One region of the Shewanella sp. BJSY2023SW001 genome, then DNA from elsewhere that is predicted to be linked to it. Evidence: predicted binding sites of a transcription regulator. Region 1 holds the regulator's gene; each other region holds the start of a gene.
The links. Region 1 encodes MetJ, which represses methionine synthesis genes. Its sites were predicted from a motif close to TAGACGTCTAGACGTCTA; they were not measured.
Positions count from the first base shown of each region.

Region 2: a site for MetJ is predicted at 2,075-2,092, ahead of metE (5-methyltetrahydropteroyltriglutamate--homocysteine S-methyltransferase). Genes of this name have one in related genera too.
Region 3: a site for MetJ is predicted at 2,973-2,990, ahead of metK (methionine adenosyltransferase). Genes of this name have one in related genera too.
Region 4: a site for MetJ is predicted at 2,234-2,251, ahead of serA (phosphoglycerate dehydrogenase). Genes of this name have one in related genera too.

Region 1 is NZ_JBKORF010000065.1:1,589-7,530, reverse strand. Features, by position in the region: gene nrfD (NrfD/PsrC family molybdoenzyme membrane anchor subunit) at 1-300, shown strand, start outside; gene traF (conjugal transfer protein TraF) at 457-1,650, shown strand; gene ACMHXH_RS14600 (sulfite exporter TauE/SafE family protein) at 1,658-2,401, opposite strand; gene metJ (met regulon transcriptional regulator MetJ) at 2,477-2,791, opposite strand; gene metB (cystathionine gamma-synthase) at 3,007-4,167, shown strand; gene ACMHXH_RS14585 (bifunctional aspartate kinase/homoserine dehydrogenase II) at 4,184-5,942, shown strand, end outside.
Region 2 is NZ_JBKORF010000044.1:19,670-25,611, reverse strand. Features, by position in the region: gene metE (5-methyltetrahydropteroyltriglutamate--homocysteine S-methyltransferase) at 1-1,999, opposite strand, end outside; gene ACMHXH_RS10585 (LysR family transcriptional regulator) at 2,165-3,067, shown strand; gene ACMHXH_RS10580 (HDOD domain-containing protein) at 3,116-3,838, opposite strand; gene ACMHXH_RS10575 (GDSL-type esterase/lipase family protein) at 3,984-4,604, opposite strand; gene ACMHXH_RS10570 (TonB-dependent receptor) at 4,713-5,942, opposite strand, start outside.
Region 3 is NZ_JBKORF010000080.1:17,785-23,726, reverse strand. Features, by position in the region: gene epd (erythrose-4-phosphate dehydrogenase) at 1-462, opposite strand, end outside; gene tkt (transketolase) at 594-2,588, opposite strand; gene metK (methionine adenosyltransferase) at 3,034-4,185, shown strand; gene ACMHXH_RS17685 (hypothetical protein) at 4,251-4,580, opposite strand; gene ACMHXH_RS17680 (GNAT family N-acetyltransferase) at 4,607-5,143, opposite strand; gene ACMHXH_RS17675 (GGDEF domain-containing protein) at 5,273-5,942, shown strand, end outside.
Region 4 is NZ_JBKORF010000008.1:61,329-67,270, reverse strand. Features, by position in the region: gene ACMHXH_RS01345 (helix-turn-helix transcriptional regulator) at 704-1,369, opposite strand; gene ACMHXH_RS01340 (DUF2238 domain-containing protein) at 1,580-2,185, opposite strand; gene serA (phosphoglycerate dehydrogenase) at 2,344-3,573, shown strand; gene ygfZ (tRNA-modifying protein YgfZ) at 3,673-4,635, shown strand; gene ACMHXH_RS01325 (two-component system response regulator) at 4,694-5,725, opposite strand; gene ACMHXH_RS01320 (PAS domain S-box protein) at 5,817-5,942, opposite strand, start outside.

The DNA.
Region 1 (5,942 bases):
GAACTGCCGGTAATGGCGGCAGAAATCCTGTTCCTGTTCATGCTGTTCTGCGCGCTCTATTTCAAGGGCGGTGCAGCGGCGGCAGCGCTGGCATCACTGACAAGCGGCGTTTGGGCCAGCGTGTTCTGGATTGGGGTTGTGGGTATAGGCTTTGGTATCCCACTGCTTTCCATGTTGTTGCTGCCGGCGAGTACCCGTCACACCAAGGGCGCTATGTTGGCGGTAGCCTGCTGCAGCCTGACCGGGGTGCTGGCACTTAGGCACTTTATTCTCTATGCAGGTCAGAGCTATCTTGGTTAACAAGCACTTCTGAACCTGTTTTGCCTCAGCCCGTATTATTTGATACGGGCTTTTTTTGTATCTTGATACCATTGTGCCACTGAGATCTGGACTATCTTTAACCCATGTAACTAACGTCTTGCGTCTGGTTACAGATAAAAGCAAGAGGGGGATGAGATGAAACTGAGTCTGTTGACACTGCTTACCACGGGGCTTGCCAGCACGCTGGCGCTGGCTGGGCAGGATGTTTATGAGGCCCGCGCCGATGCCATGGGCGGCGTTGCCGTGGCGGCCGGTAATCGTGAGGCGGCGGCCTTTTCCAATCCGGCGCTGCTGGCTTTGCCCTCGCACCGCAGCAGTGACTTCAGTTTACTTATTCCCACCATAGGCGCAGATGGCGCAGATAAAGATCAGATGATCGATAAGTTTGATGCCTTGCAGGATAACTATGACGCTCTGGTCAATGCCATAGATGCTGCCGACACAGCGGCTATCGATGACTACCGCAAGCGCCTCAGTGGTGACTTGCAATCGCTGCAGGGCAACAACGCCTATGTCAGTGCCGGTATCAATATGGCGTTGGTCATGCCTTCGGATGGTTTTAGCTATGCCTTTGTATTCAAGAGTTATCTCGATGCCTTGGGGATTGCCGAAATCGCCGCTGCGGATATTGATGCCCTGGATAATCTGGACCCCAATAACCCGCCGGAAATCCAAGATTTGACCTCCCAGGGGCGAGTGGTAGCCGGGGCGGTTTCCGAGCTCGGAGTGGCCGTGAGCTATCCGCTATCTATCGTCAATATGCCGGTGACAGTGGGAGTCACCCCCAAGCTGCAACGGTTGGATAGTTTTAACTATGCTGTCAGCGCCAACAACTTCGATGCCGATGATTTCAATGATGATGATTATCGCAGTGATGACACAGGCTTTAATCTGGATATCGGCCTGGCATTTCAGCCATTGGATGGTTTGGTTATCGGTGTCAGCGGACGTAATCTTATCGAGCGGGACTTAAGCAGCATAGAGGCTGGCGGCGTGCAGCTTACCTATCAGGTGAAACCTATGGTTACCGCCGGGGTGGCCTATGACTGGGCGGCTTTTTCGCTCAGCAGCGACTTGGATCTTACCGACAACGATAAGTTTGCCGAGCTTGAGGGCAGCCGCTATTGGCGTTTAGGTGGCGAATACCGGCCTGCTGACTGGGTTGCTTTACGGCTCGGTTATCGCCAGGATCTCAATGATCACAGCGCCGATCTCTACTCCCTGGGGACAGGTTTTGCCATAGGCAACAGCTTCCGGCTGGATCTCACCGGCATGTTTGGCAGTGACGATGCCATAGGTGGCGTGCTGCAAACCAGCTATCACTTCTAACAGCGATTTAACCGTTGATGAGCGCCAGAGTTGATTTGATTGTCAGCAGCAGGGCGCTCAGGGCGCACAGCGCCAGCGTCAGGACTCGGGTCTTCTCTTTATCTACCCTGCCCACCAAACGGCCAGCCACCAGAAAACCGAGAAAAACCGAAGGCAGCAGCAACAGCGACAGCCATAGGTGTCTCAGGGTCAGGAGGCCAAAACAGCCGAGAATGATCAAGGCTATCAATGAGCTGAAGATAAAGAAGGCCGACAGCGCTGCGCGGAACTGACTGGCGTCTTTTCCCGCCAGCAGCAGGGCCATAGGTGGCCCACCTATGGCGGCCACGGTGCCGAAGATCCCGGAAAAGATCCCGGCGATAAACAAGCTGAGGCGGTTGATTTTGATACTGTACTTTCTGAAGCTGAGAAATACGGCCACGGCCACAATCAGGGCTATGGTCAAGCCCATAATCGGCTGCGGCGCCAGTAACAGCAGGGTGGCACCAATCAGGCCGCCGGGGAGCCGTCCCAGCAAGGCATATTGCAAGCCGTTGAATTCCAGGTGACCGCGCTCGCGTACCAGTGTCAGCAGGGCGATGGAAAACCCCATGGCGATAACAGGAGCGGGAACCAGTTCCGGATCGACGATATACAGCAAAGGTGTGGCTACCACGGCCAGGCCAAAGCCTATCAGCGACTGGGTCAGGGCGCCGGTAAATATGATCAGGGATGCCAGTAACAGGGTGACGGGATCTATCAGTGACAGCATTCGCAAGCCCCCAAAAGAAAAGGATCGCGCAGCGATCCTTGTTCAACAATAAGATAATTCAGAGGAATAAGACACTTATTCCATGTCTTCCCATTCAATGCCCATGGCATCCATCATGCGTTTGGCTTCTTCCGGGATGCTGTCGGGTTTGTCTTTGGACAAATCCTCATCATTGGGCAGTGGCTGGCCGGTATAGGCATGCAGGAAGGCTTCGCACAACAGTTCGCTGTTTGTGGCGTGCCGCAGGTTGTTTACCTGGCGCCGGGTGCGCTCATCGGTCAATACTTTCAGTACCTTCAACGGAATAGAGACAGTGATTTTTTTCACTTGCTCATTCTTCTTGCCGTGTTCGGCATAAGGGCTGATGTATTCGCCATTCCATTCAGTCATTGATTCACCTGTGATCTCACTAATTCGCAGCAGATTTTAAACCCTTACAGGATACAGTCAAATGATTGCCTGCAAAATCTGTGCAATATGAACAGAAACCCATACATTTGGACGTCCAAACGTCTTGATGCCTATTGACGGCCGGATGGTCATTGGTTAGATTTAGACGTCCAGACATCTTTATGGTGTCGAACTTCAGCATTCAGGAGTCGATTATGACAGAGCGGCGATTAGCAACCACAGCGGTCCGGCAGGGCATCGAATCAGACAGCCAGCACGGGGCCGTGGTGCCTCCCATCTATCTGTCGACCAACTATGCCTTTGAGGGGCACACTCAGCCAAGAGCCTTTGATTATAGCCGCTCGGGTAATCCTACCCGCTCCATTCTGGGGGATGCCTTGGGGGAGCTGGAACAGGGCTGCAGTGCGGCAATTACAGCGACCGGCATGGCGGCCATTACTCTGGTGGTCAACCTGCTGGGGCCGGATGACCTCTTGTTGGTGCCCCATGACTGTTATGGCGGTAGCTATAGGCTGTTCACCCATCTGGCGGCCAAGGGCCAGTTTCGCTTGCAGGTGCTGGATCAAACCGACCCGCAAGCTCTTGCCGCTGCCCTGGCACAAAAGCCGCGCATGGTGTGGCTCGAGACGCCATCCAATCCACTGCTGCGGGTAGTGGATATTGCCGCCATTGCCGAGGCAGCCCACCAGCAGGATGCATTGGTGGTGGCTGACAACACCTTTTTATCGCCGGCGCTGCAACAGCCTTTGCTGTTGGGGGCCGACATAGTGGTGCACTCGACCACTAAATATATCAATGGCCACAGCGATGTGGTGGGCGGTGCCGTAGTAGCCAAAGATCCCGAATTGGCAGAGCAGCTGCACTGGTGGTCCAACACGCTTGGACTGAGCGGAGGCGCCTTCGACAGCTACCTGACCCTGCGTGGCCTGCGTACTCTGGCGCTTAGGATCCGCGAGCATCAGGCCAATGCCGAGCGCATAGTGGCGCTGCTGAGTCAGAGCCCGGTGGTCGACAAAGTTTATTATCCGGGGCTTAAGAGCCACCCAGGCCATGAGATTGCCGCCAGGCAGCAGAGTGGCTTTGGCGCTATGCTGAGTTTTGAACTCAAGGGTGATGAAGCGCAGGTGGTTGCCTTCCTCGGCGCGCTCAAGCTGTTTTCCGTGGCCGAGAGCCTGGGAGGAGTTGAGAGCCTGGTGGCGGTGCCCGCCACCATGACCCACAGAGCCATGGCGAGTGAGGCTCGCGCCGAAGCCGGTATTAAAGACACGCTTATTCGCTTGTCTGTGGGCATAGAAGATGGCCGGGATCTGCTGGACGATATCGCCGCCGGATTGGCGGCAGCCGCAAACTGTTGAATTGAAGGAGCTTGAGATGGCACGTTGTCACCTACATAAGTTTGGCGGTTCCAGTCTCGCCGATGCCGATTGCTACCGACGGGTCGCCCATATTTTGCTGACCCATGGTCATGCCGATGATCTTGTAGTGGTTTCCGCCGCCGGCAAGAGTACTAATTTTCTCTATAAACTGTTGACCCTGAAGGAGTCGGGCGCTCTGTGGCAGGAGGAGCTACAGGAGCTTGTCGGTTATCAGCAAAATCTGATTGAACAGCTGCTGGGTAATGAACAGGCACGTCAACTGCGGGAGCGTCTGTCTACAGATAAGGCGCAACTGGCCAGTTTATTGTCCTTGCCTGAACTCAGCGAATACCAATGCAATCAGGTGGTGGGTTTCGGTGAACGCTGGTCGGCCAGACTGATGGCGGCGCTGCTGCGGGAGTCCGGTGTTGCCGCTTCCCATGTGGATGCCCGCAGTTTGTTGATTGCCGATGAGGGCGCAGTCCCCAGGATTCGCCTCGATGAGTCCCGCGAAAGGGTGCAGCGGCTGCTGGCCGAGCATCCCGATGAACGCCTGGTGATCACCGGCTTTATCTGCGCCAATAGCCAAGGCGAAACTCTGCTGCTCGGTCGCAACGGCTCCGACTTCAGTGCCACCCTGATAGCCAGCCTGGCCGATATCGACAGGGTGACCATTTGGACAGATGTCGAAGGGGTGTTCAATGCCGATCCCAACAAGATTGCCGATGCCAGGCTACTGAGCAGTATGTCGCTGGCTGAGGCCGACCGCCTGGCGCGGCTTGGCTCCCCGGTACTGCATTGCCGTACCCTGCAGCCGCTGTTTGATACCGAGGTCAGTCTGGCGGTGCGTTCGAGCTACGCCTCGCATACCGACTTTACCCTGATAGCCCCCAAGAGTGATGCCGCAAGTGCCCCTGTGGTGACCAATCTTAATCAGGTGTCCCTCTTGAGCCTGGAGCTCAATGGCAGCCGGGCTCAGACTCAGACGCTCGATGCACTCAATGAGGCGGGTTTGAACCCGCTGGCTTACTGGTCTCAGGGACAACACAAACTTGAGCTGGCCTTTACTCCCGAATTATCCCGCCAAGTCTGGCAGTTACTGGAAGCGCAGACATCCGAGCTCAAAATTCAAAGCATTACCGAGGACAGAGAGCATGGACTGGTGGCGCTGGTAAGCAGTGGCGCCGGCAGTTATCGTCGCAGCTTTGCCCGTTTGCTGAGCCGTGAAGCGCGGCCTCTGTACCAGGACCAACTCAGCCTGGTCACCCTGGTACCCAAATCGCAGGTGAACCTGCTGACCCAGAAGGTGCACAGGCGCTGCGCCGGCCCCCGCAAACGCATAGGCGTTATTCTGCTGGGTGTGGGTAACATAGGCGAAGCCTGGGTGGAGTTGTTTGGCCGAGCCCGCGACGGCCTCAAACGTGAGCTGGAGGCCAGTGTTGAACTCCTGGGCTTGGCGAGTTCGAGCCGCGCCTGGATCTGCAATGAGGGGATCTTTGGGGATGACTGGCAGGCAAGGTTTGAAGCTGAAGCTACCCCTTGGCAGTATGAACATCTGTTCGAACAGCTTGCGTTGCTGCAAGCCGATGAACTGGTAGCGCTGGATATCAGTGCCAGCGCTGGACTGACACTAGAGTATCCTGAGTTTTTTGCCCGTGGCATTCATATGGTCAGTGCCAACAAGTTGGCTGGCTCCGGGCCATTGCCTTTCTACCGCGAGCTGAAACAGCAGTTGGGTAACCGCCGACTGTTCTGGCGTTACAACGCCAGTTGCG
Region 2 (5,942 bases), on a different contig from region 1:
TTTCTATGGTGATCACATCGGCATCCATGGCGGCAATTGCGGCAATAGTGTCGTTGAATTCGCTGTAGCACATATGGGTGTGAATTTGGGTCTCGTCCCTGACACCGGCGGCGCTGAGCTTGAAGGCGGCCACAGCCCAATCGAGATAATGGGCCCAATCGCTGCGTTTGAGCGGCAAACCTTCCCTAAACGCCGGCTCATCAATCTGAATAATGCCTATGCCCGCCTGCTCCAATGCCACCACTTCATCGCGTATCGCCAGAGCCAACTGAGTCGCTATCTGTTCGCGGCTAATATCCTCGCGGGCAAAGGACCAATGCAATAGGGTCACAGGCCCGGTCAGCATGCCTTTCACCGGTCTATCGGTTAGACTCTGGGCATACTCGGCCCAGTCGACTGTCATCGCCTTGGGACGGGTCACATCGGCATAGATCAGCGGCGGCTTAACGCAACGAGAACCATAACTCTGCACCCAGCCATGTTTGGTAAAACCAACGCCGTCGAGCTGTTCACCAAAGTATTCCACCATGTCGTTGCGCTCGGCTTCACCGTGTACCAGCACATCTATTCCCAGCTTGAGCTGCCGTTCTATGGTATCCCGGGTCACCTGTTGCAGTTGCTCTGTGTATACAGCATCGTCCAACTCCCCCTTGCGCCAGCGGCTACGCAGGTTACGAATGGCCGCCGTCTGCGGGAATGAACCTATGGTAGTCGTCGGCAACAAAGGCAGCTTGAACCTGGCCTGCTGGGCTTGTCTGCGCACCTCAAACTCATGGTTTCGGTCGTAATCAGCCGCAATCAAGGCATCAATTCTGGCACTGAGCGGTTGATTACGCCCCTGCGCCCTGGCCGCGCGCCGACTCCGGCAACGGGTGACCACGGCTTTGGCATTTTCAGTCTCAGGCGCCTCCAAAAGCGCCTTGAGCTCCTGCAACTCGGTGAGTTTTTGCCGGGCAAAGGCCAATAGGCTCTTGAGCTCGGGCGCCAGCGCGGTTTCCACCTCAAGATCCACCGGGGTATGCAACAGGGAGCAGGAAGTAGCGAGCCAGAGCCGGTCTCCCAGATCCCGTGCCAGTGGCGCCAACTGCTCGGCCACAAGATCCAGATCGGCGGCCCAGACGTTACGGCCGTTGATCACCCCAACCGACAACACCTGCTCGGGTGCCAATGCACCAGCAAAGGCCTGCAACTGCTCGGGCGCGGTGACCAGATCCAGGTGAATACCCGCCACCGGCAGTGCCGACAACAGACTTTGATGGTGAGCTACAGTGCCGTAATAGGTTGCCAGCAACAGCTTGAGCGGCGCCGACTTGAGCACGCCGTAGGCCTGATGGAAGGCCTGCTGCCAGTTGTCATCCAGCTCAAGTGCCAGCGCAGGTTCATCCAATTGCACCCATTCAACGCCTTGGGCGGCAAATCGGGCCAGAATGGTTTGATAACATTCCAGCAGCGCCGGCAGCAGTGTCAAACGGTCGAACTCTGAACCCACTGTTTTGGACAGATACAGGAAAGTGACCGGCCCCAAGAGTACCGGCTTGGCGGTGTGACCCAACGCCTGAGCCTCGGTCACCTCTTCAAACAACTGTTCCCAGGCGATATCGAAGCGTTGATCTTCGCTGAGCTCAGGCACCAGATAATGGTAGTTGGTGTTGAAGTACTTGGTCATTTCAGACGCCGGCGCATGCTTGCCACTGGGCGCTCGGCCACGGGCAATCCGGAACAGGGTATCGAGATTGACAGCGCCGCCATCACTGTGACGCTCTGGGATTACCCCCAGAGTCGCACTCAGGGTCAGCACCTGATCATAGTAAGCAAAATCGCCGACCGGTAACAGCTCCACCCCGGCATCAGCCTGCCACTGCCAATGGGTGCGCCTAAGCTCATTGGCAACGCTTTCTAATTCGGCCACGCTGGACTCACCACGCCAATACTTCTCCAAAGCAAACTTGAGTTCACGTCGACGCCCGATACGGGGAAAGCCAAGACTGTTTAATCGCATAATGTATACCATCCTTTATAAAACATGCGGCAAATGACTGATGACGCCGGAATACAACAAATAAACATGGGCGTCTGGACGTCTAGAAGTTTATTGTGCTAGTCTCAGCACAGGCAACCGAATTGAATTCAAGGGCAACATGAGCGGCATTCATGTGGAGAGGAAATGATAGAACTGAGACACCTTCGTACTCTGATAGCACTGAAAGAAAGTGGCAGTCTGGCCGGCGCGGCGAAGAAACGTTTTGTCACCCAGTCGGCACTGTCGCACCAAATTAAAGAGCTGGAGACCCGGATTAACTCCCAGGTATTTGTCCGCAAAAGCAAACCTCTGACCTTCACGCTTGAAGGTAGTCGTCTGCTGACCCTGGCAGAAGAGATATTACCTCGGGTACAGGAAACCGAATTTGTACTCAAGCGAGGCCTATCAGGAAACTGCGGCCCCTTGAAGGTGGGTATTGAGTGCCACAGCTGCTTTCGCTGGTTAATGCCTGTGATGGAAGCCTTTCATCAGTCTTATCCGGATGCCAATCTGGATCTCTCCAGCCGCCACCTGTTCGACTCACTTAATGCGCTGGAAACCGGTGAGCTGGATATAGTGCTAACCTCAGATCCTGTACCCGGCCATGCCCTTGCCTACCAGCATCTGTTTGATTTTGAGGTGAGACTGGTGATGGCCAAAGATCACCCGCTGGCAGGCAACAGTTATATTTTGCCGCAGCAGTTGGCCGGGGAAGCGATTATCAGTTATCCGGTACCGCTGGAAAGGCTGGATATTTTCCGTCACTTCCTTGAGCCGGCCGGGGTAGTGCCTGGCCCACAAAAACGCTGCGATCTCACCAATGTATTGCTGCAACGCATCGCCTGTAAAGAAGGGGTAGCGGCCTTACCCAGCTGGTCACTGACCGAAGCCCAGGGCTTGAGCCTGACCTCGGTGAAACTCGGGCAGGAAGGCCTGAAACGGCCGCTGTTCGGTGCCTACCGCCGCGACAGCAGCAATAGAGTGCAACTGCAAAGGCTGCTGGAATTGATTGCCAAAGAGGGATTACAGCGTCAGGACAGACACTGACTGAGCGGCTGCCACCGTCCCTTAAAGGCGGCGGCAGTCACAAAGCATCTAGAGAGGATTCAGCAGCAGACCGCGCTGGGACAATACCCTTCTCAGTACCAGTCCGGGCGAATTGGGATCCCGGGTCTGTCTCAGGTTATGAGCAACCATAAACTCGCTTTGCAGCTCATCATCCAACCCCAGAGATTCAAAGGCTTCCACCGTCAGCGTCTGCTGCTGGGTATCTATTAATGTCTTGATAATGCCCAGCGGAAAGCATTGCTCGGCTTCGGCGTTGAGATAAGCAAACGCTGTCAGGGCTATTATCTGACCGAATACGCTGAATAGTGCCAGAGTCTGCACTTCGTCCGCGTCTATCTGTACCCCTTGCATCTGATGCAAACTGTCCACAGATTCGATCGCCACTGACTCGGTCAAACGCCAATAGCCTTGTACCAGCTTGCGATATGGCTGCGGCAATTCATCGAGCCGCTCCTTAAGATAGAAACTAAAGGCATAACGGTAGATATTGACCTGTCCAAGGCGCACCAAGGCATCCTTGAGGCTGCGGTTGGGCTGGACTGAAGGTGAGAGCGCGTTATTGCTGCGCCACAGCAAATGGGCTGCCAGCGCGGGATCGGTCGCGACAATATCGATCACATTGCGGATATCACCATCGGCAATAATAGCCTTCTTAAGCGGGATCAGGATGCCGCGGCGCCCTATCACCTGCTCTTCGTTGGCAATAATGGCACGCACTTGAGTAAAAACCTGCTGCTCAAGATCTGTCATGTGATTCTTTAAACCTGCTGTTATTTATTATGAAGGCACTATTGCCATTTATTATGGCAGAGAATTTACCCACAAAACGCCCACCAGGGTCAAGTTCAATCGATAATTAGCCCGGTTTTTGCTAAATAGAATCAAAAAAGTAGCATCAAAAAGCGCCCGCCTCCTGCAGCTTGGAGAAGATGATTTGTGCCAAACGTAAATAACCCTGTTGATTAAGATGTACATTATCTGACTTGAGCTCGTTTGAACGCAAAAGCTCAGATAGAGTATCCTCCAGCAATATGGCACCGTGCTTGTCGGCCAGTTCGGCATATAAAGGCAGAGGTGACAGCAACAGACTCTTTTGCGGCACAGCCAGCAGCACTACCGGAATTTGCCGCTCTTTGGCCTCAAGTAACATGGTCTCAATGTTTTGCGTCAATTGCGCCTGGCTGCGACCGCGGAGAATATCGTTACCGCCTTCAAGCAAAATAAGCAGATCCGGCTTGGTTTCATCCAGCAGCGCCGGCAAACGCTCAAGCCCGGCAGCCGATTGCTCACCGGAAATCCCGGCGTTGATCACCTCACAACGGCACAACTCAGCCAGACGGCTGGGATAATCATGCCCGGCCTTGGCACCCACGCCTTGGGTCAGGCTGTCACCGAAGGCCAGCAGTTTGCCATTACTGCCGATATAAGCCAGCTTGGGTTCTGAGCACGCCAGCAAAAACAGCGACAACAGGGCTATAACCCCGCCTCTCAAACCATACCTAAAATCAGCTTTCATATTTCGACTCTTGCCTCCTTGTCGGTGCTCGAAAAGGCCCAGGTTCTAAACTACAACCGATAGAAATACGGGCAGAAAAAAGCCGGGAAACCCCGGCTTTCTATGCTATCAGAAGCGATAGCTGACGCTGAATCTCAGCGCCCGGCCGCTTCCTGAGTAATAACCATCGCCCAAGGTACTGAAATAACCTGAGCTGGCATATTGCTTGTCAAACAGGTTGTCGACCCTCAGGCTGGCAAGCCAGGCATCACGGCTGTAGTTGAGGGCGATATTTCCCAGCCAGTAGCTGTCCAGTTTATCGTGCTGATTGCCATTGTCACCTTCCATATATCTGTCACCCAAATACTGGCCCTCGACAAATAGCTGCCAGTGCTGACCAAAGTCCACACTGGTGTAGACACGCCCTGAATGCTCGGCCACCCAGGAGAGAGATTTGCCTTTGTTGGCGCCTTCAGTAAATTCGGCATCGATATAGTTGTACTCAAGTCCCAACTGCAGCATCTCATTGAGCTGCCAGTCCCAGTCGAGGCTGGCGCCATAACGACGGGAAGCATCGGCATTGACGTTGGCACCGGGGAAAGCGCCGCCGATAGGCATATCGGCACTGGGATCAAAGACAATTTCATCTTCCAGCGACAGCCGGTACAGGTTCAGACGCAGGCTCTGGTTGCTCAAGGTCCAATCCCAGCCGGCTTCAATGGAACGGCCGGTCTGCGGCTTGAGGCCGACGACCGTTGGCGGCGTATAAGCTTGCTCATCGACCTTGGCGAAACGGAAGCTCTCATCACCGCGAAGATAAAATCTGTGGCCTTCCAGCGGCCGATAGTTGAGCCCCAACTCGAGCGCGTGAGCGTCTTCATCCAGATCTATGCCATTGGGATAAACTTTACCATCCTTGAGTTCATCCTTGACCTTGGCATAGCGCCCACCCACCACATAGCTCAGGCTGCTGGTCAGTGGCACATTGGCCTGTAGATAGGTGCTGGTCATGGTTTGGGTATTGCTGCGCTGCATATAACTGAGATCGAACTCGGTTTCACCCCGTTGAATATCTGCACCTATGACTATGCTCAGCTCACCATTGCGGGTCTGATAACGCCCAAGCGCCTTGGGGTTGAATTCCAACAACGAGCGCTCATTCCGACCTGGGCTGCCATAGCTGACGCTGGACACTAGAGTGTCACTGTAGTTAAGGTCCGCAACCAAAGCCCAGTTGGCGTGCACCTGGCGCTGAATATGAGCACGCCAGGCGGAAGTCATCTCATGGTTGTAATCCCCCGGCGTCGATGTCGCCTGGCGAGGATCGACCTCAAACTGTGCCTTGGTCAACGCACCAGG
Region 3 (5,942 bases), on a different contig from region 1:
ACAGGATGCGTTGGACACCACTGTGTGTTCGGCGGCCAACAGTTCCTGGTTGACACCATAGACTATGGTGGCGTCAACATCCGCCGAAGAGGGGTGACTTATCAATACCTGGCGGGCACCGGCCTGGATATGAGCCTCACAGCTCTGTCTATCAGAGAGGGCGCCGGTAGCTTCGAACACCAAGTCGATATCCAGCTCGCCCCAGGGCAGTTTGTCCGCCTCCGGCTCGGCCAACAGGGTAATGCTGTCATCCCCCAGTTGCATCATGCCATCGGCAAGGCTCGCGCGGCTATGGAAGCGACCATGGGTGGTGTCATAGTTGGTGAGGTGGACTATGGCCTCGGGCTTAGCCAGTTCATTGATAGCAACGATCTGAATTTGCTGCCTTTTACCCGATTCGTATAAGGCACGGAGAATTGAACGGCCGATGCGGCCATAACCATTGATTGCGACTCTGATCATGGAGATCCTGTTCCTCTAATGAGGGATGCTGATTGGGTAACGGCCTGACTTCCCGACAGGCCGTTGCACTTCCTGTGCGGCATTCCATTGCCTGGTTGCCGCACAGTCATTTCCAATCAGGCAGGCGCGGCTCAGGCGAGCAGAGCCTTACCGGCTTCAACCACTTTATCGACAGTGAAACCGAACATCTCAAACAACTGATTGGCAGGCGCCGACTCACCGAAGCTGGTCATGCCAATAATGCGACCGTTCAGGCCGACATATTTATACCAGTAATCGGCTATGCCCGCTTCCACGGCCAGTCGTTTTGTGACATTGGCTGGCAGTACAGCTTCTTTATAAGCCGCGGTTTGCTGGTCAAATACGTCGGTAGATGGCATGGAAACCACGCGCACCTTGGCGCCAGTAGCGGCCAGCTCAACCTGGGCCTTAACCGCCAACTCGACTTCGCTGCCGGTGGCAATGATGATCAGCTCAGGCGCGCCTTCGCAATCCACCAGCACATAACCGCCCTTGGCCACATCATTCAGTTGCTCGGCGCTGCGTGGCATCTGGGTCAGGTTCTGACGCGAGAAGATCAGCGAAGTTGGGCCGTCTTTGCGCTCAATGGCGTATTTCCAGGCGATAGCAGATTCTACCTGGTCACATGGGCGCCAGGTGCTCATGTTGGGAGTCATACGCAAAGAGGCAATCTGCTCAACCGGTTGGTGAGTCGGGCCGTCTTCACCCAGACCAATGGAGTCGTGGGTATAGACCTGAATGTTCTGCACCTTCATCAGCGCGGCCATCCGCATGGCGTTGCGGGCATATTCCATAAACATCAGGAAGGTGGCACCGTAAGGTACAAACCCACCGTGCAGGGCAATACCGTTGATGATGGCGGTCATACCAAACTCACGCACACCATAGTGCAGGTAGTTGCCGCTGGGATCTTCGGCCGAAATAGGCTTGGAACCTGAGTACATGGTCAGGTTGGAAGGCGCCAGGTCGGCACTGCCCCCTAAGAATTCAGGCAACATTTTACCGAAGGCTTCCAGTGCATTTTGCGAGGCCTTACGGGAAGCGATATTGGCAGGATTGGCCTGCAGCTGCTCTATGTAGGCTTTGGCATCGGCGTCAAAGTTGGCAGGCAGTTCACCGTTGAGGCGACGCTTGAGCTCGGCGGCCAGCGCGGGGTGAGCGGCTTCATAGGCAGCGAACTTGTCGTTCCAGCTGCTTTCGGCGGCCTTACCGGCTTCCTTGGCATCCCAGGCAGCATAGATTTCAGATGGGATCACGAATGGCTCATGCTTCCAGCCCAGGAATTCACGGGTGGCGGCAATTTCAGCATCACCCAGCGGCGCACCGTGGCAATCATGAGAACCGGACTTGTTGGGAGAACCGTAACCTATTACGGTCTTGCAGCAGATCAGCGATGGACGCGGATCAGCCTTGGCGGCTTCAATGGCGGCGTTAATAGCTTGTGGGTCGTGACCATCGACACCGGCAACCACGTGCCAGCCATAGGCTTCAAAGCGCTTGGGAGTATCATCGCTGAACCAGCCTTCAACATGACCATCGATGGAGATACCGTTGTCATCCCAGAAGGCGATCAGTTTGCCAAGACCCAGGGTACCGGCCAGTGAGCAGGCCTCATGGGAGATACCTTCCATCAGGCAACCGTCACCCATGAAGACATAAGTGTGATGATCGACAATATCGTGACCGTCACGGTTAAACTGAGCCGCCAGAGCCTTTTCCGCAATCGCCATACCTACAGCATTGGTAATGCCTTGGCCCAAAGGCCCTGTGGTGGTTTCTATGCCGGGAGCATAACCATATTCAGGATGGCCCGGAGTGCGTGAGTGCAGTTGACGGAACTGCTTGAGATCTTCAATGCCCAGATCATAACCCGCCAGATGCAGCAGTGAGTAATGCAGCATGGAACCATGGCCGTTTGACAACACAAAGCGGTCGCGGTCGGCCCATTGAGGGTTCACAGGGTTGTGCTTGAGGTGATCCCGCCACAGGACTTCGGCGATATCAGCCATCCCCATGGGAGCACCGGGGTGGCCGGAATTGGCCTTTTGGACAGCGTCCATACTTAAAACACGGATAGCGTTAGCGAGTTCTTTACGGGAAGACATGCTCTCTCCTGCTTGATCTTAGAGGTCTTGGGCAAATTGGAGCCATATTTTCCCCTACCGGGCAGAAGGACGCAAATAAAATTCACCCACTCACAACGCCAAAAGCAGCCCAGGCTTTGCTTTGTGTTTACATTTGCGCCTCATTTGCGAAGCTTGCCGCTCACAAAGCTGTCAACTTGCCTGTCCGCTGTTCGCTTTCAATGCGGCTACCTGGGTTAAAGCGCCATAGGAAAACTCCTCACCCAGAAACAGATGAATCTGATACATTTCAGCAAAATAGCTGAAAACAGTGGAAAAAGCTCTTAGTCATTTGAGCCGATTCCTGCGCCATGGCGCACAAATATTTGCGACAAGGGGTGTCATCCAAGTCGAATTCCACTAAAATGGCCGTCTAGATGTAGATGCTTCTACACGTTTGAATTCCACAGACGAGATTTTCCGAATTATGGCAAAACACTTGTTTACCTCTGAGTCAGTCTCAGAAGGACATCCAGATAAAATCGCCGATCAGATTTCTGATGCGGTACTCGACGCGATTCTGGCTCAGGATCCCAAGGCCCGTGTAGCCTGTGAAACCCTGGTCAAGACAGGTATGGTACTGGTGGCCGGTGAAGTCACCACCTCAGCCTGGGTCGATATTGAAGAACTGACCCGTAAAACCGTTCGCGAAATAGGTTATACCCACTCGGATATGGGTTTTGATGCCGACAGCTGTGCGGTACTGAACGCCATCGGCAAGCAGTCCCCCGATATCAACCAGGGTGTAGACCGTGCCGATCCCAAAGAACAGGGTGCCGGTGACCAGGGTCTGATGTTTGGTTACGCCAGCAATGAGACCGACGTGCTGATGCCAGCTCCTATCACCTACGCTCACCAGTTGGTTAAGCGCCAGTCAGAAGTCCGCAAGAGCGGCGCTCTGCCTTGGTTGCGTCCCGATGCCAAGTCTCAGGTGACTTTCGCCTACGAAGACAACAAGATTGTCGGTATCGATGCCGTGGTACTTTCTACCCAGCATTGCGAAAGCGTCAGCCAGGCGGATCTGGTGGAAGGCGTGATGGAAACCATCATCAAGCCAGTATTGCCTGCCCAGTGGCTGAACAAGGACACCAAGTACTTCATCAACCCAACCGGCCGTTTTGTTATCGGTGGCCCTATGGGTGACTGTGGTTTGACCGGTCGCAAGATCATCGTTGATACCTATGGCGGCATGGCCCGTCACGGTGGTGGTGCCTTCTCAGGTAAAGACCCATCCAAGGTTGACCGTAGCGCCGCTTACGCTGCCCGTTACGTTGCCAAAAACATAGTGGCTGCCGGTCTGGCTGACCGCTGTGAAATCCAGGTGTCTTACGCCATTGGTGTGGCCGAACCGACCTCCATCAGTGTGGAAACCTTCGGCACAGGCAAAGTCTCGCAAGAATTGCTTATCCAGTTGGTACGTCAGCACTTCGATCTGCGTCCATACGGCCTGACCGAGATGCTGGATCTGGCGCGCCCCATCTATCAAGGCACCGCCGCTTACGGTCACTTCGGCCGTGACGAGTTCCCATGGGAGCAAACCAACAAGGCTGAAGCCCTGCGTACCGACGCAGGTCTGTAATAGACTCAGCTTGCAAAAAAACCGCCTCAGGGCGGTTTTTTTATATCTATTTATCGGGCGATATCTCAGTAGCAGTGATCGAAATGGGCCGTTTCCATACAGAGGTAACCCAACTGCTCGGCCGATAGCGGCGTGATATCCAACACTTTCATTGGAGTGAATTCGGTATCAGTCAACTGGCGGATCTGCACCTGATAGCTATTGCTGCGCCCACAGTCGAAACAGACGCCCAAGGCTTGCAGCAGATAATGCGGCTTGCCATCGATTTTGGCTTCAAAAGCCTTTGCCTGTTGACCCTGCAGCGCCAAAACAGACACCAGGTATCTGACATTATCCCAGGCAGAAAGCCTTAGCGACTCACAGGATTGCAGTAGGGTTTCTGGCGTGTTTTGCATCTTACTCTCCCGCGTCAAAGCGCCTGTTAACCCAGCAGCAGATAGAAATCCCGGCCACAAAGGGTGACAAAATCCAGGGTGCGCATGCGGCCATCCCGGCTATGGGCACGTATAGACGCCTCGTTATCCTCGGCGATCAGTGCCAGCCAAGGCGCACTGATGTTGGCTCTGGCGGCGCCATAAAGCTTATCAAACACGCCCTTGCCACGATAATCAGGATGCACCCAAACCGGACCGTAGTGCAAAGTCTGCTGCCAATTCAATTCCAGGTCAAAGCGATTCTGAGCCAGTTGCCGACAGAGGGCCTGACACAAAGGCGAATGCTTAAGTTTATCCCAACTGCCGGTTATCAGATAACCGGCTACCTTAGTCGCGTCCAACGCCAACCACACCAGGCCGGAAGCCACCAGAGGCTCAAGCTCCTTGGCAGAAAAGCCCTGCCCTTGCATGCCTTGAGTGCGCTCTCTGGCACTCAATTCATCCTGGCCGAAGCGCTGCTCCAGACTGGCAATCGTCTCAATATCGGCCGCCTCGGCCTGGCGGTATTGCATGGTTTGCGGCATTAAAAAGACTCAGCAAGAAAAGAAGCCGCATTATAGCCAAAGCAGGTTTAAGCCGCACTCGATTTGCGAAATTCCTATACTGCTTCCACACTTAAAGTTGAACTTAAGCCACATCACTCAGGAAGAGACATGCTCCCGGATACCATAGACCCAGGCAAGAGCCTATTGGAAAATGAAAGCCACAGACTCAACCTTATTCGCTGGATGCATCAATGTGAGCTAATGAAACGTTACTACCAGGCCGACAAAGTCTTTGTGCTGCAAAAGACAGAACAGGGATTTGAAGTCATTGTCAGCGCCGCCGATGCCAGCCACAGGTTCCCACCCGGTAAGGTATTCTCTGCAGACGAAAGTGTATTCCTGCGTATGGTCGATAGCCCACCCGAGGGCGTTAATCTGGATCTCACCCGCTCCACCTATAATGACAATCCAAAAGAGTTCAGCAATGTCCTTGGGATTCTATCCCGGCCCGTGCTCTGGCCCGATGGCTCGGTGTTCGGTTGCCTGTGTGTCATCAATGCCCATGCCAACGAGCAGCAACACATAAGCCCTTATATGCTGGAACCGTTTCAAATTCTGCTGCAGCAAGACTTGGCGCTCCTATGCCAAAGCCATAGAATCGAATCGCTATCCATGCGAGACCGGGAAACAGGCATACTCAACCGTTATGGTTTCATTATGATGGCGCCAAGACAGCTCAATCTCGGTCGCCGCTTCGGTGCTCATTCAGGCATTATTTTTTTCGAGTTGATACCCGGGGCGAATATGGATGCCGAAACGCTGGCACGTCATCATAAGG
Region 4 (5,942 bases), on a different contig from region 1:
CGACTGGCTGCGAGCGAGAGCCAGGGATGGCGAACTGGCCGTTGTGCATGGAGGCATTTACACCACGACTTTAAGCCGCTGGCACAGCGGCTATCATAGCTTCCAGCTAAAAGTTCCTAAGTTAGTATTGGCCGTGCTTCCAGCCACGATGTAGTCAATCACCTGCGGTGCGCTTTTCGCACAGGCGATCCTGTGACTCGCTGCGAGTACATCTCTTATCTCCATGGATTGAGTGTATGCCGACATTTGTCTGGAACAAATGCGGTGGTAGCCTCGACGAAAACGTCCCTGTTTTCGACGGTCACAGTTCCGCCTGTGCCTGAAAATGAGGCGTATGTCCGCAGGCATATAGGTAACTTCAAACAAGTTAGCTCTCACAGAATTGCTCCAATCCCTCCTCGGTGTCGCCGACAGCCGTTGGCGCAAATAACGTGGCTGAGGGCGAATGCTCGCCGGTGGCGAGCGTGCTTATGAACGCAAGCTATGAACAGATTGGAATGCTTAAGCCCCACGACTTTCGCCACAGGCACAACAACTATCATAGCTTTGGCTGAAAGCCATTCCCAACGCGTAAAAAAGCACAAAGCAGCGGCGATTGCCGCACTCTGACAGGAATTTTCCACTGACTTGGCTTACATAAAAAGCCATCAAAACATAAACAAGCCCCATTCGGGGCCAAGTTCAGGCTGAATCCAGCGACAAATCAACTGATGAGATCGAAGTGACTCTGATAGGTCTGGGCCCAACGCAACAATTCGACTCGATTACGAGATTGTGTCTTGCGGAAAATCGATGAGATATGCGCCTTGACCGTATGCTCACTGATACACAGACGCTGGGCTATCTCTTTATTCCTGGCACCACTGGAAACCAGCTGAATAATGGTACGTTCACGCCGGGTCAACATCTGCAGCATGGAAACCGTATCGGCCGACATCTCATTGCCAGTGTCCAGAGTTTTGACCAACTTACGGAACATCTTACTGATAAGGGTTCTGTCGTACCAGAGCTCATCGGCCACCATCTTGCGTAGACCAGTGAGCATAAGATCGATACGCTGATCTGAGTAGAGCACTCCGCGGATCCCCAGCAACATCGCTGATTCCTGATCCAGTGACCCTCTGCTGACTTGATAAAGGGCGACCGGAACATGAGAAACCAAACGACTGGCCAATAAAGGGATCCCCTTATTATCCAGCGCTGCCCCCTTCTGAGAGATTAGATAAAAAGTACTATCACTCTTCTGCGGTTCCAACTGCTCCGGGTGGCGTACTATACGAGTCTTAAGACCGATGGACTCGGCCAGTATGGCCAAATGACAAGGGGCGGCTATTTGATTTATAAAAACCAACTCATTGATACTACTCATTTTTACTCTTCTCCCTGAAAAGTCTTGCTTATATCCCTAAAGGGATAGCTTCCTTAATCACTTTAAGTGCGACTACACAAAAAGCATCAGACGATTCTGACCAGATAACGTCCGGTTTTCATCACCATAAAGTATTATTCTAACAATCTTTAACAGATTTTTCAGACGGAAGATTGTAAAGAGTGTATTCAAAACTCTTTGTTCCAACTGTCAATCTACGTTTAAATGCCGCAATTGACGGTCATGAAATGAGGATAAGAAGAACAAGGCAGCGATAGCACCGACAAGGGCCATCAGCATATCCGACTGGGTATCCCAAACGTAGCCTTGGGTGCCGAGAAAGGCCTCGGCGCCGGTTCCGGTGGCAACGGCGACCCACCATTCTATCAGTTCATAGAAAGCCGATAAGGCCAAGGCAAAACAACTGACTAGAAAGGCACACCAGGCACCCGGCTTCACTGCCCGATTACGCAGCAGTATCTCCCGAGCAATCATGGCCGGGATAAACCCTTGCGCCAAGTGACCCAGTTTATCGTAGTTATTGCGCTCAGAACCCATCCACTGTGCCAAGGTATCGAACAGTGGCACCTCGGCGTAGGTGTAGTGGGCACCGACAAAGAGGATCAGGCAGTGCACCAAAATCAGGCCATAAAGCAGTGGAGTCAACGGGAAACGCTTACGGGTAAAAAACAGTATCGGCAGCGCCAGCATACCCGGCAGCGCTTCCAGCCACCAAGTAAAATTATCTTTGGGGGCTATCGCCGACCAGATAAGTACCGCAAAATAAATGACCAGCCAGATAATTGTGTTTTTCAAGCCACTTTCCTTATGCCAGTGATTGTTCTCTATTAGGAAAAAATACTTTAGCCATCTAGCCCTCCACTTAATCTGAAAAAAGTGCTACTTTGGTTGGGCATGAGCGAAAATATCATAGCATACGTACATTAGTTAATAATCAAGAGGGTACCTATATCATGGCGAAACACTCGCTGGACAAGGATAAAATTAAAATCCTGTTGTTGGAAGGCGTCCACCAATCAGCCGTTGATGTGCTGGAAAGGGCTGGCTACACCAATATCGAGTATCATAAGGCATCACTTTCCGGCACTGAGCTGCAGCAGTCGATCAAAGATGCCCATTTCGTCGGAATCCGCTCCCGTACCCAACTAACCCAAGAAGTCTTGCAACAAGCTGAAAAGCTGGTTGCCATAGGATGTTTCTGTATCGGTACCAACCAGGTCGATCTCAAGGCTGCCGAGCAACTGGGTATTCCAGTATTCAACGCGCCCTTCTCCAATACCCGCAGCGTGGCCGAACTGGTACTCGGTGAAATCATCATGTTGCTGCGCGGGATCCCGCAGCGCAACGCCCTGGCCCATCGTGGTGGCTGGCTCAAGAGCGCCAATGGCAGCTTTGAAGCCCGCGGCAAAACCCTTGGGGTTATAGGTTATGGTCATATCGGCACCCAGCTTGGGATCCTTGCCGAAACTTTAGGGATGAAAGTGATCTTCTTCGATATCGAAGATAAGCTGCCGCTGGGTAACGCCCAACAAGTTCACTCCATGGAGCAACTGCTGTCTCAGGCCGATGTGGTCAGCCTGCATGTACCTGAAACACCACAGACCAAAGAGATGATTGCCCAGGCCGAACTGGCGATGATGCGCAAAGGGAGCATATTGATCAACGCTTCCCGCGGCACAGTGGTGGATATCGACGCCCTGGCCGTCGCCCTCAAGGAGCAGCAGTTGGCTGGTGCTGCCATCGACGTGTTTCCGGCTGAGCCCAAGTCCAACACAGATGAATTCCAAAGCCCGCTGCGCGGTCTGGACAATGTGCTGCTGACCCCTCACATAGGTGGCAGCACAGAAGAAGCTCAGGAAAACATAGGTATTGAAGTTGCCGGCAAGCTGGCCAAATACTCAGACAACGGCTCTACCCTGTCGGCAGTCAACTTCCCGGAAGTATCGCTGCCGCAGCATAAAGATGCCTCTCGCCTGCTGCATATTCACCATAACCGTCCAGGTATTCTGATCAAGATTAACCAGGCGTTTTCAGAAAAAGGCATCAACATTTCAGCCCAGTACCTGCAAACCACGCCGACCATAGGTTATGTGGTAATGGAAGTGGATACCACTCAGGCAGAAGAAGCACTAACAGAACTCAAGTCTATCGAAGGCACTATCCGTACTCGTTTGCTGTTCTGATTTTCACAGGGCGCCTTATTACCCTTGGCGCCCTGTTTATTTCTGTCAAATCCGCTACAATCGCAGATCTCTTAATGCCTTCAATCTCAGGATCTTGTTATGAGCATTTGCGTTTCTCAGCCCGATTGGCCTCTGGATGCCGGCATTCCGGATCTGCTTATTTCCCGCCTCTCTCACTTGGGTCTGCTTGCCGTTACCGGTGAACAGGGCCGCAGCTTTATCCACGGTCAGGTCACCACAGATATCAGCTCTCTCACGACAGAGCAGTGGCGCTGGGGCGCTCACTGCGACCCCAAAGGCAAGATGCTTTCAAGCTTCAGAACCTTTACTCTGGGTGACGCCCTGATATTGATGATGCCAAAAGATACCCTGGCAGCCGACTTGCCGCAATTGAAGAAGTATGCGGTATTCAGTAAGGCCGAACTGGTCGATGTCAGCGACGATTACAGCCTCTTGGGTGTTGCCGGTGCCAAGGCGAGCACTTGGCTGACAGAGCAGCTTCCGGGCTTCAACACCGAGCAACAAGTCAGCGCTGTCGATGGCGGCGCAGTGCTGCAGGACGGCGAGCGCTTTATTCTGGTACTGCCCAAAGCCCAGGCCGATGCCATCTGCCAGCAGCCTCCAGTCGATGCCAGTGCCTGGCAAGAGCTGGAAATCCTTGCCGCCTACCCTAACCTGCCGGCAGCACACATGGGCCAATTTGTACCGCAAATGTGCAACCTGCAAGCCATCAACGGCATCAGCTTCACCAAGGGTTGCTACATGGGCCAGGAAACCGTGGCCAGAATGAAGTATCGCGGCGGCAACAAGCGAGCCCTCTATATTCTCAAGGGCAAAGCCACTGTCGATGTCACCCCGGAAACCACGCTGGAGATGGCGCTGGAAGGAGGTTTTCGTAAGGGTGGCAGCATTATTGAAGCCGTACAACGAAATGGCGAGTTACTGCTGACCGCAGTACTGGCCAATGACACAGAAGTCGGTGCCAAATTCCGTATCGCCGATGATGAAAACAGCGAACTGACGGTAATGCCTCTACCCTACTCTCTGGAAGAGCAGGAGTAACAATAAATCACCCAATAAAGGCGCCGTCGGCGCCTTTATTTTTATCCGCAGTTTGTCGCTATTCGGCGTCGGACTCGGTTTCCATATGAGTGTCACGCACTTCAATCACCTGGGGCAATATCTGTTTGAAGTGCTCCACCAGTTCAGGGTCAAAGTGTTTCCCTGCCTCAGACTCCAGTAACGCCATGGTATCTTCTATGCTCCAGGCCTTCTTGTAAGGTCGAATCGAAGTCAGGGCATCAAAGACATCGGCAATGGCGACGATTCGCCCCTCAATGGGAATATCTTCGCCTTTTAAACCTTTGGGATAACCTGAGCCGTCCCACTTTTCGTGGTGGGTCAATGCTATCCTCCGGGACATCTGCAACAGAGGATCCGGGTGTTCACCAATAATCTCGGCGCCAATTTCGGCGTGTTGTTGCATGATTCTCCACTCTTCGGCATCCAGCTTGGCCGGCTTTTTCAGCACGGCGTCCGGCGTACCTATCTTGCCGATATCATGCATGGGCGCCGCATTATAGAGTAGTTCACAGAAGTGTTCCGGCAACTGGGCTTGCTGCGCCAGTAGCTTGGCGTAGTGGCTCATGCGAATAACGTGTAAGCCGGTTTCGTTATCCTTGTATTCGGCAGCGCGGCCCAGACGACGAATGATCTCGAAACGGGTCTGTTCCAGCTCGTGAGTGCGTTCACGCACCTGTTGTTCCAGCAAGCGCTGCTGATCATAGAGGGCCAGGTGGTTCCGCACCCGCGCCTTAACTATCGGGGCACTGACAGGCTTGGTGATGTAGTCGACAGCGCCCAAATCAAAGCCCTGGGTCTCATCGGCCACTTCAGAGAGAGCAGTGACAAAGATCACCGGAATATGGCAAGTCATAGGCTCTTGCTTGAGACGCTTACAGACTTCATAGCCATTCATACCCGGCATCATCACATCCAGGAGGATCAGATCCGGAGGGCTCTTCTGCGCCAACGCCAGCGCTCTTGGGCCATCTATCGCCACCTTGAGCTTATAGTCATCGCCGAGGATCCCGAGCAGAATATCAATATTCTCCGGTGTATCATCCACCACCAACACAGTGGCTTTTTCCATCCCAATCTCCCTCTTGCTCCAGACACCGATTTGCATCTCGGCACAGCAGGTTCCGCCGTAGCCCGTAATTACCCGTTGAGTATAGTCAGGCTTATTCCGCCTCGTTCAGCTCTTGCTGTAATTCGCGAATAAGGTCGGCAGCATCATCAAATTGATAGCTGCCGACCATGCTGCTGACAGGTTTCAAGCGCTGCCACAAAGGTTTACTCACCCGGCG